Regions from separate parts of the Streptomyces sp. NPDC059897 genome, predicted to be linked through region 3. Evidence: riboswitches for the same ligand, from Rfam matches in the RefSeq annotation. Region 3 holds a riboswitch; each other region holds the start of a gene.
The links. A riboswitch is a leader RNA that binds a small molecule or an ion and turns the genes downstream of it on or off. The one in region 3 is predicted to bind thiamine pyrophosphate.

Region 1: another riboswitch for thiamine pyrophosphate. It lies ahead of thiC (phosphomethylpyrimidine synthase ThiC); the one in region 3 lies ahead of thiO (glycine oxidase ThiO).
Region 2: another riboswitch for thiamine pyrophosphate. It lies ahead of ACFV9W_RS16975 (thiamine ABC transporter substrate binding subunit); the one in region 3 lies ahead of thiO (glycine oxidase ThiO).

The regions. Positions count from the first base shown of each region.
Region 1 is NZ_JBHWKQ010000009.1:104,723-108,621, forward strand. It holds gene thiC (phosphomethylpyrimidine synthase ThiC) at 1-1,679, opposite strand, end outside; TPP riboswitch at 1,672-1,843, opposite strand; gene ACFV9W_RS12910 (YibE/F family protein) at 1,915-3,252, shown strand; gene ACFV9W_RS12915 (SsgA family sporulation/cell division regulator) at 3,362-3,826, opposite strand.
Region 2 is NZ_JBHWKQ010000013.1:104,088-107,986, reverse strand. It holds gene ACFV9W_RS16985 (DUF6243 family protein) at 1-41, shown strand, start outside; gene rlmN (23S rRNA (adenine(2503)-C(2))-methyltransferase RlmN) at 156-1,262, shown strand; TPP riboswitch at 1,295-1,435, shown strand; gene ACFV9W_RS16975 (thiamine ABC transporter substrate binding subunit) at 1,530-2,651, shown strand; gene ACFV9W_RS16970 (ABC transporter permease) at 2,627-3,899, shown strand, end outside.
Region 3 is NZ_JBHWKQ010000060.1:35,506-39,404, forward strand. It holds gene ACFV9W_RS36560 (NAD(P)/FAD-dependent oxidoreductase) at 27-1,259, opposite strand; gene ACFV9W_RS36565 (hypothetical protein) at 1,379-1,726, opposite strand; TPP riboswitch at 1,780-1,893, shown strand; gene thiO (glycine oxidase ThiO) at 1,891-3,087, shown strand; gene thiS (sulfur carrier protein ThiS) at 3,084-3,284, shown strand; gene ACFV9W_RS36580 (thiazole synthase) at 3,292-3,899, shown strand, end outside.

The DNA of each region.
Region 1 (3,899 bases), on a different contig from region 3:
TGTTCGCGCCGGATGTCCTGCGAGATCTTCATCGAGCAGAACTTCGGCCCGCACATCGAGCAGAAGTGCGCCGTCTTCGCGGGCTCCGCGGGCAGCGTCTCGTCATGGAACTCGCGTGCCGTGTCCGGGTCGAGGGCCAGGTTGAACTGGTCCTCCCAGCGGAACTCGAAGCGGGCGTCGGAGAGCGCGTCGTCCCATGCCTGGGCGTCCGGGTGCCCCTTGGCGAGGTCCGCCGCATGCGCCGCGATCTTGTACGTGATGACCCCGGTCTTCACGTCGTCGCGGTTGGGCAGGCCCAGGTGCTCCTTGGGCGTGACGTAGCAGAGCATCGCCGTGCCCCACCAGGCGATCATCGCGGCGCCGATCCCGGACGTGATGTGGTCGTACGCCGGGGCGACGTCGGTGGTCAGCGGGCCGAGCGTGTAGAACGGCGCCTCCTCGCAGATCTCCTGCTGGAGGTCGATGTTCTCCTTGATCTTGTGCATCGGGACGTGGCCCGGGCCCTCGATCATCGTCTGCACGTTGTGACGCTTGGCGATGGAGTTCAGCTCGCCGAGTGTCCTCAGCTCGGCGAACTGCGCCTCGTCGTTGGCATCCGCGATCGATCCGGGGCGCAGGCCGTCGCCGAGCGAGTACGTGACGTCGTAGGCCGCGAGGATCTCGCAGAGCTCCTCGAAGTTCTCGTAGAGGAAGCTCTCCTTGTGGTGCGCGAGGCACCAGGCGGCCATGATCGAGCCGCCGCGCGAGACGATGCCGGTCTTGCGGTCGGCGGTCAGCGGGACGAACGGGAGGCGAACGCCCGCGTGGACCGTCATGTAGTCCACGCCCTGCTCGGCCTGCTCGATGATGGTGTCCCGGTAGATCTCCCAGGACAGTTCCTCGGCCTTGCCGTCGACCTTTTCGAGGGCCTGGTAGAGCGGCACGGTGCCGATCGGCACGGGGGAGTTGCGCAGCAGCCACTCGCGCGTGGTGTGGATGTTGCGGCCGGTGGAGAGGTCCATGACCGTGTCGGCGCCCCACTTGGTCGCCCAGGTCATCTTGTCCACCTCCTCCTCGATGGAGCTCGTCACGGCCGAGTTGCCGATATTGGCGTTGACCTTCACCAGGAATCGCTTGCCGATGATCATCGGCTCGATCTCCGGGTGGTTGACGTTGGCGGGCAGCACGGCCCGGCCCGCCGCGATCTCCTCGCGCACGACCTCCGGCGCGACGTTCTCCCGGATGGCCACGTACTCCATCTCGGGGGTGATCTCCCCCCGGCGGGCGTACGCGAGTTGGGTCACGGCCCGCCCCTCGCGGCCGCGGCGCGGCTGACGCGGGCGGCCGGGGAAGACCGCGTCGAGGTTGCGCAGGCCGCCGCGCGGCGACGTGTGCTTGATGCCGTCGTCCTCGGGACGGACGGGGCGGCCCGCGTACTCCTCGGTGTCGCCGCGGCTGATGATCCAGTTCTCCCGCAGCGGAGCGAGGCCGCGGCGGACATCGGTGTCGACGGTCGGGTCGGTGTACGGACCTGAGGTGTCGTACAGCGTCACCGACTGCCCATTGGTGAGGTGCACTTGACGGACCGGCACCTGGAGGTCGGGGCGCGAGCCCCTGATGTACCCCTTGTGCCAGCCGATGGACTGGCCGGTCTCCTCGGTCGAGCTGGAGGCAGGCGTGTGTGCGTCCGTTGTGGTCATGAGACCTACTCCCTACGCCGGCATTACCCGGTAACAGGTTCAGCGGTCGACGCAGCGGTATTCGTCCCCTGGTCACGCCGTTCCACGCTGTTTCACGTGAAACGCGCTGGGACGAAGGTCAGCGCCCTCTCAGCCCGGTGCTCCGAGCTCCCGCGATGGCAAAAGCGCCTCCACGCTAACGTGACATACGCCGCGTTGAACAGAGGGCCCCCTCCGTTCTTGCGATGATCTGGCGGTGACCACCAGCCAACAGCCCCCAGCCCCGCCGTCCCACCCGCCGCACGGGCACTCCCACAGCCATGGCCCGGCGGCGCCCGTCTCGCGGCACCTGCGCAAAGTGATCGCGGCCGTTCTGATCCCGTTCGCGGTCGCGGTCGTCGTGGGTCTCGCGGTGCTCTGGCCGGGCGGCGCACCGCCGCACGAGCGCAGCGGGGTCGGCTTCGACCGGCAGACGCAGCAGGCCACGGTCACCCAGGTCGAGAAGGTCGACTGCTCGTCCGTGCACGCGCAGGGGCAGAGCCCCACCGGGGACCCCACGGCGCAGCAGGGCACCACCGGCGAGCAGAAGACCAGTGGCACCTGTGAGAACGCGACGATCCGGATCGACAGCGGCAAGGACAAGGGCCGTACGTTCACCGAGGTCGTCCAGCCGGACTCACCGCGGCAGTTGCACGAGGGCCAGAAGGTGATCGCCGCCTACGCGCCGGACGCGCCGAAGGAACTGCAGTACTCGGTCACCGATGTGAACCGCAAGCTTCCGATGGCCCTGCTGGCCGGGATCTTCGCCCTCGCCGTGGTCGTGGTGGGCCGGATGCGCGGCGTCATGGCACTGATCGCGCTCGCGATCAGCTTCCTGGTCCTGACGTTCTTCATCCTGCCCGCGATTCTGCAGGGGTCGAACCCTCTCGTCGTCGCGGTGATCGGGGCCAGCGCGATCATGCTCATCGCGCTCTACATGTGTCACGGCCTGACAGCCAGAACCTCCGTCGCCGTGCTCGGCACCCTCGTCTCGCTGCTGCTGATCGGCCTATTGGGCTCGCTGTTCATCGGCTGGGCGGCCCTGACGGGCAACACCGACGACAACACGGGGCTGATCCACGGCCTGTACCCGGACATCGACATGAGCGGTCTGCTGCTCGCCGGGGTCATCATCGGCTCGCTCGGCGTGCTCGACGATGTGACGGTCACCCAGACCTCCGCCGTGTGGGAGCTGCACGAGGCGAACCCGACGCTGGGCCGGCGCGCCCTGTACCGGGCGGCCATCCGCATCGGGCGCGACCACATCGCATCCGTCGTCAACACGCTCGTCCTGGCCTACGCGGGCGCCGCGCTGCCGCTGCTGCTGCTCTTCTCGATCGCGCAGAGCAGCGTCGCCGACGTGGCCAACAGCGAGCTGGTGGCCGAGGAGATCGTTCGGACGCTGGTCGGCTCGATCGGCCTCGTCGCCTCGGTGCCGGTGACCACCGCACTGGCCGCGCTCGTGGTCTCCGCCGACCGCCCGGAGAAGCAGGGGCCCGCGAAGGCCGCTCCCGCTCCTGGACGCGGTGGCGGAGGCCGGCGGCGCAAACGCTGAAAGGCGCGGAGCTGCTCGGGTGCACCGCGCTGCTGAAGCGTTACGTCTGGTCCGGTGTCGTACAAACCATCTGGTGTCGCCGTCTGCCGTCGTGCGAGCCGATGGGGAGTCAGCCCGCGCTCTGCTCCTCGGCGAGGATCCGGTCGAGGGCCTCGTCGAGGTCGGACTCGAAGTCCGCACCCGTTTCCTCCTGGCCGAGCGGGACGAGCTTGTCCGTCCGGTCGAGGAACGCGACGAGCGGTGCGACCCCGGCCCGGAACAGGGCCTGGTCCGCGCCGACCTGGAGCCTGATGTGCACCTCGCCCGGCATCTCGCCGACGGCGCCGCCCACCCGCTCCACCGGTGTGACCTGTACGTCTCCTTCACCACTGGCCCCGTTGACCCCGTCGACGAGGAGCTCCCGGCCGAACGCCCAGGTCACAGGCGCGTCTCCGGGAAGATGGAAGGTCAGCCGCACGGCATACGGATCGGTGGACTCGTACCTGAGCTCCACCGGAATGCGGAACGAGAGCTCCTCGGAAACGAGGAAGCTCATCATGACCTCTGCTTGAACTGCTTGTACCGACTCGCGCATCGCCTACCCCGTCAACTTGCCGTCGATTGGCCAGGAATTATCTCCCTGACACTGCTGGCATCTTGCTCAACGT
Region 2 (3,899 bases), on a different contig from region 3:
CGGGGCAAGCGGACGGCGACACCACACCCACACAGGGCTGACGCACCACGGACCGCCCAAGGCCGCTAAGCAGCGGCCAACGGCGACCGCCAGTGACAGGGGTCCCACGCGACGACCCCAGGTCACCCCCATTCGTCTGCGACACTGGTAACGCTATGCCTAAGCCCGGAGAACTCACGTTCGTCGCCCCCCGCGGAGCCAAGAAGCCGCCGCGGCACCTTGCTGATCTTTCGCCTGCTGAGCGGAAGGAAGCTGTTGCCGCGATCGGTGAGAAGCCGTTTCGCGCCAAGCAGCTCTCGCAGCACTACTTCGCGCGGTTCGCGCACGACCCCGCGGAGTGGACCGACATCCCCGCGGGGTCGCGCGAGAAGCTGCGGGAGGCGTTGCTGCCGGAGCTGATGACCGTCGTGCGGCATCTGTCGACCGACAACGACACGACGCGCAAGACGCTGTGGAAGCTGTTCGACGGGACGCTCGTCGAGTCCGTGCTGATGCGGTATCCGGATCGCGTGACGATGTGCATCTCGTCGCAGGCCGGATGCGGGATGAACTGTCCGTTCTGTGCCACGGGGCAGGCCGGGCTCGACCGGAATCTGTCGACCGGGGAGATCGTCCATCAGATTGTTGATGGGATGAGGGCTCTCCGGGACGGGGAGATTCCCGGGGGGCCCGCCCGGCTCAGCAACATCGTTTTCATGGGCATGGGCGAGCCGCTCGCCAACTACAAGCGCGTCATCCAGGCCATCCGCGCGCTGACCGACCCGGAGCCGGACGGGCTCGGGCTCAGCCAGCGCGGCATCACCGTGTCGACGGTGGGGCTCGTGCCCGCCATCAACCGGTTCACCGACGAGGGGCTGAAGTGCCGGCTCGCGATCTCGTTGCACGCCCCGGACGACGAGCTGCGTGACACCCTCGTCCCCGTCAATACGCGGTGGAACGTGCGGGAGGTGCTCGACTCCGGGTTCGAGTACGCCGCGAAGTCCGGGCGCCGGCTCTCCATCGAGTACGCCCTCATCCGGGACATCAATGACCAGGCCTGGCGTGGTGATCGGCTTGGGCGGATGCTCAAGGGGAAGCCGGTGCATGTGAACCTGATTCCGTTGAATCCGACCCCGGGCTCGAAGTGGACCGCCTCGCGGCCCGAGGACGAGAAGGCCTTCGTCGACGCCATCGCCGCGCACGGCGTTCCGGTGACCATCCGGGACACCCGTGGCCAGGAGATCGACGGAGCCTGTGGACAGCTGGCGGCCACCGAGCGGTAGCCTGGCCACAGTAAGTACGACAACTACATCTGTAATTCCGACAGGGGAGCGCCACAGCGCTGAGAGTGCGGCAACCGACAGCAGGCTTCACGGCCGGCATCGCGTCGACAGGCCGCAGACCCTCTGGACCTTGCCCGGGTCATTCCGGGTAGGAAGTTCGGACACCACTCAAGCTGTTGCGCCCTGCCCGGAGCCCCGCCGTCGTCGACGGAAGGGTTCCGGGCAGGGCCGCGTCTTCTCCTGGTCAGCTCCAGGAGGAATGAAGTAGTGAGCAAGAAGCAGTCGGCCGCCAGGCCGACCCGCACGTCGGCCGCCACCGTCTACGTCTCCGTGGCTGTGGGGCTTGGGCTCGTCGCCCTCTCCGCGTGTGGGTCGTCTGGTAGTGGCTCTGGTGCCGCGGGTGGGGATGCCAAGACCGTGACCCTGGTGAGCCATGATTCGTGGGCCGTTTCGAAGGGCGTGCTCAAGGACTTCGAGAAGAGTTCCGGGTACAAGGTCAAGGTCCTCAAGGACGGGGACGCCGGCGAGGCCGTCAACAAGGCGATCCTCTCCAAGGACAACCCGCAGGGCGACGTCTTCTTCGGCGTCGACAACACCCTGCTCTCGCGAGCGCTCGACAATGGGATCTTCGCCTCGTACCAGGCCAAGGGGCTCGATGAAGTGCGGGGCGAGTATCGGCTTGACAAGGGGAAGGAGCGGGTCACCCCCGTCGATACCGGGTCGCTCTGTGTCAATTACGACAAGGCGTATTTCAAGAAGCACGATCTCGCGCCGCCCTCGTCCTTCGCCGATCTCGCCAAGCCGGCCTACAAGAACCTGCTCGTCACCGAGAACGCGGCCACCTCGTCGCCAGGGCTCGGCTTCCTGCTCGGGACCGCCGCGAAGTACGGCGACGACGGCTGGCAGCCGTACTGGAAGAAGCTGAAGGCCAACGGGCTCAAGGTCGTGGACGGCTGGGATCAGGCGTACAACGAGGAGTTCTCGGGGTCCGCTGGTGGCAAGAAGGCCGGTGGTGACCGGCCGCTCGTCGTGTCCTACGCGTCCTCGCCGCCCGCCGAGGCCGTGTACGCCGATCCGCAGCCGAAGACCTCGCCGGTCGGCGTCGCCAAGGGGACGTGTTTCCAGCAGGTCGAGTTCGCGGGGCTGCTGAACGGCGCGCAGAACGAGAAGGGCGGCAAGGTGCTGCTCGACTTCCTGGTCTCCAAGAAGTTCCAGGAGGACATGCCGCTCAACATGTTCGTCGACCCGGTGACCGAGAACGCCACCGCGCCCGCCGACTACACCAAGTACGCGGTGAAGATCGACGACCCCGAGACCATGAGCCCGCGCAAGATCGCGGACAACCGGGACGACTGGGTGAAGTCGTGGACCTCGCTCGTACTGAAGTAGTCCCCAGACAGCGAGGCAACGCGGCGCGGCTCGGGCTCATGGTCCTGCCCGTCGTGTTCTTCGGGCTGTTCTTCGCCTATCCGGTCGTCGCGATCGTCGAGCGCGGGCTGCACGTCGACGGTGGCTGGGAGCTCGGGCGGCTGTTCGACGTGCTCGGGCAGTCCGACATTCGGCACGTCCTGTGGTTCACGGTGTGGCAGGCGCTCGCGTCGACCGCGCTGACGTTGCTGATCGCGCTGCCGGGGGCGTATGTCTTCGCGCGGTTCGAGTTCCCCGGCAAGCAGGTGCTGCGGGCCGTCGTCACCGTGCCGTTCGTGCTGCCGACCGTCGTCGTCGGTACCGCGTTCCTCGCGCTCGTCGGGAACGGCGGGCTGCTCGACGAGCTGTGGGGCGTGCGGCTCGACACTACGGTGTGGGCGATTCTGCTCGCGCACGTCTTCTTCAATTACGCGGTCGTGGTGCGGACCGTGGGCGGGCTGTGGGCGCAGCTCGATCCCGGGCAGGAGGAGGCCGCGCGGATGCTCGGCGCCTCGCGGTTCGCGGCGTGGCGGAAGGTGACGCTGCCGGCGCTCGGGCCCGCTGTCGCCGCCGCCGCGCTCATGGTGTTCCTGTTTACGTTCACGTCCTTCGGTGTCGTGCAGATTCTCGGCGGGCCGGGGTTCTCGACGCTCGAGGTCGAGATCTATCGGCAGACCGCGCAGATCTTCGATCTGTCCACCGCCGCCGTGCTGACCATCGTGCAGTTCCTCGCCGTCGGGCTGATCCTCGGCGTGCACGCCTGGAGCGTGCGACGGCGGGAGAGCGCGCTGCGGCTCGTCGACGCCGCGCACACGGCGCGCAGGCCGCGTGGGGCCGGGCAGTGGGCGCTCCTGGGTGGTGTGCTGGCGTGCGTCGCGCTGCTGGTCGTGCTGCCGCTCGGGGTGCTCGTCGAGCGGTCGCTCGATGCTCCGGGCGGGTACGGCTTCGGGTACTACCGGGCGCTCACGGACGCCGACGGCGGGACCTTCCTCGTACCGCCGATCGAGGCGATCTGGAACTCGCTGGAGTACGCGCTCGCCGCCACCGCCATCGCCGTGGTGATCGGTGGTCTCGCCGCCGCAGCCTTGACCCGGCGTGCCGGGCGGCTCGTGCGCGGGTTCGACGCGTTGCTGATGCTGCCGCTCGGGGTGTCCGCGGTGACCGTCGGGTTCGGGTTCCTGATCACGCTCGACGAGCCGCCGCTCGATCTGCGGTCGACGTGGATCCTGG
Region 3 (3,899 bases):
TTTGGACGGCCCGCGGGGTGACGGACTCACGCCACCGCGGACTTCAGCGGACGGGCCGGGTCCGCGAGCAGCTCCGGGTCGAGCGGGGTCCCCGACTGTATGAGCTTGCGCCCCTGGGCCAGGTCGCGCGGCTTGCCGACGGCGAGCACCGCCACCAGGGCCCCGTCGCGCAGCCAGCACACCGACCAGGCGGCACCGGCGGGGTCGCCGCGCCACACCGTCGCGTCCGCGCCCTCGTGGTGCCCCGCGTACTGCACGAACCGGCCGAACTGCTCGGACCAGAAATAGGGCACCGGGTCGTACACCGCCGGGGTCAGGCCGACGATGTTGGCCGCCACCGTGCGCGGCCCCTGCAGCGCGTTGTCCCAGTGGTGGACCATCAGGCGCTCCCCGTAGCGACCCGAGGGGAACGAGGAGCAGTCGCCCACCGCGTACACGTCGGGCACGGAGGTGCGCAGCCCGTCGTCCGCGAGGACCTCCCGGTGGGCGCCGAGCTCGATCCCGGAGCCGGCCAGCCAGCGGGTGGCCGGGCGGGCGCCGATGCCGACGACGACGGCTCCCGCGGGCAGCCGCGTGCCGTCGTCCAGGACCACGACGCCCGGCTCGATGCGCTCCACGCGCGCGTGGGTGCGCAGCTGGGCTCCGGCGTCGGCGTACCAGGCCGCCATGGGGGCGGCGATCTCGGCGGGCAGCGCCCCGGCCAGCGGCCGCTCGGCGGCCTCCACGACCGTGACCCGGCAGCCTGCCTCACGGGCGGCGGTGGCGAACTCGGCGCCGATCCAGCCGGCGCCCACGACCACCACGTCGTGCTGCTCGGCGAGGACGGGCCGCAGCCGCTCGGCGTCGTCGAGCGTGCGCAGCAGGTGCACTCCGGGGGCGGACCCCGAGCCGGGCAGCTGGACGGGTTCGGCGCCGGTCGCGACGACCAGCACGTCGTACGGGACCGGGCCCTCGGCCGTGTCCAGCTCGTGGTCGCCGGGCCGCAGGCCGGTCACCTCGCGGCCGAGCTCCAGGGAGACGCCGAGCGCCTCGAAGTCCACGTCGAAGGCCGAGCCCTCGGCCTTGCCGAGCAGCACCGCCTTGGACAGCGGCGGCCGGTCGTACGGCTGGTGGGGCTCGGCGCCGAGCAGGGTGACGGCGCCGGTGAAGCCCTGTTCGCGCAGCGCCACGGCGGTCTGCACACCGGCCATGCCCGCGCCCACGATGACGACGTTCCGCTGCCCCGAAGGCGCTCCGCTCCCGCTCCGCTGCTCACTCACGGGATCAACCTTAGGCACCTGATCTTGCGTCGGTCAGCGGTGCGGGCCACTCCCGCGCCGTGACGTCCTGCACATGTCCAGGCGGTTTAGCGATCAAGGTCGGGACGGCACTCCGGAGTTCACGCCCGGCCGGGAAGTTCCTCGACCACGCTGGTACCGCTGCCGTCCTGCGACTCCCACTCCCAGGTCTCGTCGAGGCGCACCCGGCCGTCCGGGAGCTCGGACACGGTCGAGACGCAGTGCCCGCAGGAAGTGGTCCCGTCGGTCTTCAGCTGGACGTAACGGAAGTCGAGCCGGTCGCCGGAGCGGGTCCCCACGAGGTGCCCCTCGACGACATCGCCGCCCGCGTAGTCGGCCGAGACCCGGCCGTCCCGCTCCCGGTACGTGAAGCGGGTGCGGGTGCCCACCTGACCGGGCGCCTGGTCGGCGACGGGGGACATCACGAGGCCGTCGAGAGATCGGGACACAGGTTCGAGGCTCCCTTACTGGGGGTCGCGGTGAACGGCTAGGGTGGCCAACGTAGAGCACTCGCGGGAGCCCGTACGCAGCGGGCTGAGAGGGAGGCTGGAGCGGCCTTCGACCGTCCGAACCTGATCCGGGTCATACCGGCGAAGGGAGGGGCTTGACGCCCATGTCGTCGACGCCATCCGTTCATTCGCACTCCTGCGACCGTTCGCACACCAGCGACGTCCTCGTCGTCGGTGGCGGCATCATCGGTCTGGTCACCTCCTGGCGGGCCGCGCAGCGCGGCCTGTCCGTCGCGGTCGCGGACCCCGAACCCGGCGGCGGGGCCGCCCAGGTGGCGGCCGGGATGCTGGCCGCCGTCACCGAACTGCACCACGGCGAGCAGACGTTGCTCGGCCTGAACCTGGAGTCCGCGCGCCGCTACCCGGGCTTCGCGGCCGAGCTGTCCGAGGCCACCGGGCAGGACCTCGGCTACCGCGCCTGCGGCACGCTCGCGGTCGCGCTCGACTCCGACGACCGCGCCCACCTTCGCGAACTGCACGCGCTGCAGACGAAGTCGGGGCTCGAATCGGAGTGGCTCTCGGGCCGCGACTGCCGCCGCCTCGAACCGATGCTCGCGCCGGGCGTGCGCGGCGGACTGCGGGTCGACGGGGACCACCAGATCGACCCGAGAAGGCTCGCGGGCGCCCTCGTGACGGCCTGCGAGCGCTCCGGCGTGACCTTCCACCGGTCATGGGCCGAGCGGCTCCGTGTCGTCCGCGACCGGGCGAGCGGCGCTGTCCTCGCCGACGGCACCGAACTCGCCGCGGACCAGGTGGTCCTGGCGGCGGGCAGCCGCGCCGGGCAGCTCGCGGGCGTGCCCGACGCGGTGCTCCCGCCGGTGCGCCCCGTGAAGGGCCAGGTGCTGCGCCTGACGGTGCCCAAGCGGTACGCGCCCTTCCTCAGCCGCACCGTCCGCGCGGTCGTGCGCGGCGGCAGCATCTACCTGGTGCCGCGCGTCAACGGCGAGCTCGTGGTGGGCGCGACCAGCGAGGAGCTCGGCTGGGACACCACGGTCACCGCGGGCGGCGTCTACGAACTCCTGCGGGACGCCCACGAGCTCGTCCCCGGCATCACCGAACTCCCGCTCACCGAGACCCGCGCGGGCCTGCGCCCCGGCTCCCCCGACAACGCTCCGCTCCTGGGGCCGACCGCCCTGCCGGGCCTCCTCCTGGCGACCGGGCACTACCGCAACGGCGTGCTCCTGACGCCCGTCACCGGCGACGCCATGGCGCACGCCCTGACCACCGGTGAACTGCCGGAAGAGGCCCGCCCGTTCACGCCGAAACGCTTCGGCACCGCCCTCCTGGAGCAGCCCGCATGAACGTCCACGTCAACGGCGAGCCGCGCACGGTGACCGCGGGCGCCACGCTCGACCTCCTGGTCAGCACGCTCACCACGGCGCCCCAGGGCGTCGCCGCCGCGCTCAACGAAACCGTCGTCCCCCGCACCCAATGGCCCGCCACGGCGCTCTCCGAAGGAGACCGCGTCGAGGTGCTCACGGCCGTCCAAGGAGGCTGAACCGTCCATGGCCGACGACACTTTCGTCCTCGGGGGCGACCCGTACTCCTCACGCCTGATCATGGGTACGGGCGGGGCCCCCAGCCTCGACGTCCTGGAGCGCTCCCTGGTGGCCTCCGGGACCGAACTCACCACCGTGGCGATGCGCCGCGTGAACGCGAACGTGCACGGATCGGTGCTCTCCGTCCTGGAGAAGCTGAACATCCGGGTGCTGCCGAACACGGCCGGCTGCTTCACCGCGCGCGAGGCCGTCCTGACGGCCCGCCTCGCGCGCGAGGCGCTCGGCACCGACCTCGTGAAGCTGGAGGTCATCGCCGACGAGCGGACCCTGCTGCCCGATCCGATCGAGCTGCTCGACGCGGCGGAGACGCTGGTGGACGACGGCTTCACGGTGCTGCCGTACACGAACGACGACCCGGTCCTGGCCCGCAAACTGGAGGACGTCGGCTGCGCGGCGATCATGCCGCTCGGCTCCCCCATCGGCTCCGGGCTCGGCATCCGCAATCCGCACAACTTCCAGCTGATCACCGAGCACGCGCGCGTACCGGTGATCCTGGACGCGGGCGCGGGCACGGCCTCCGATGTGACGCTCGCCATGGAACTCGGCTGCGCGGG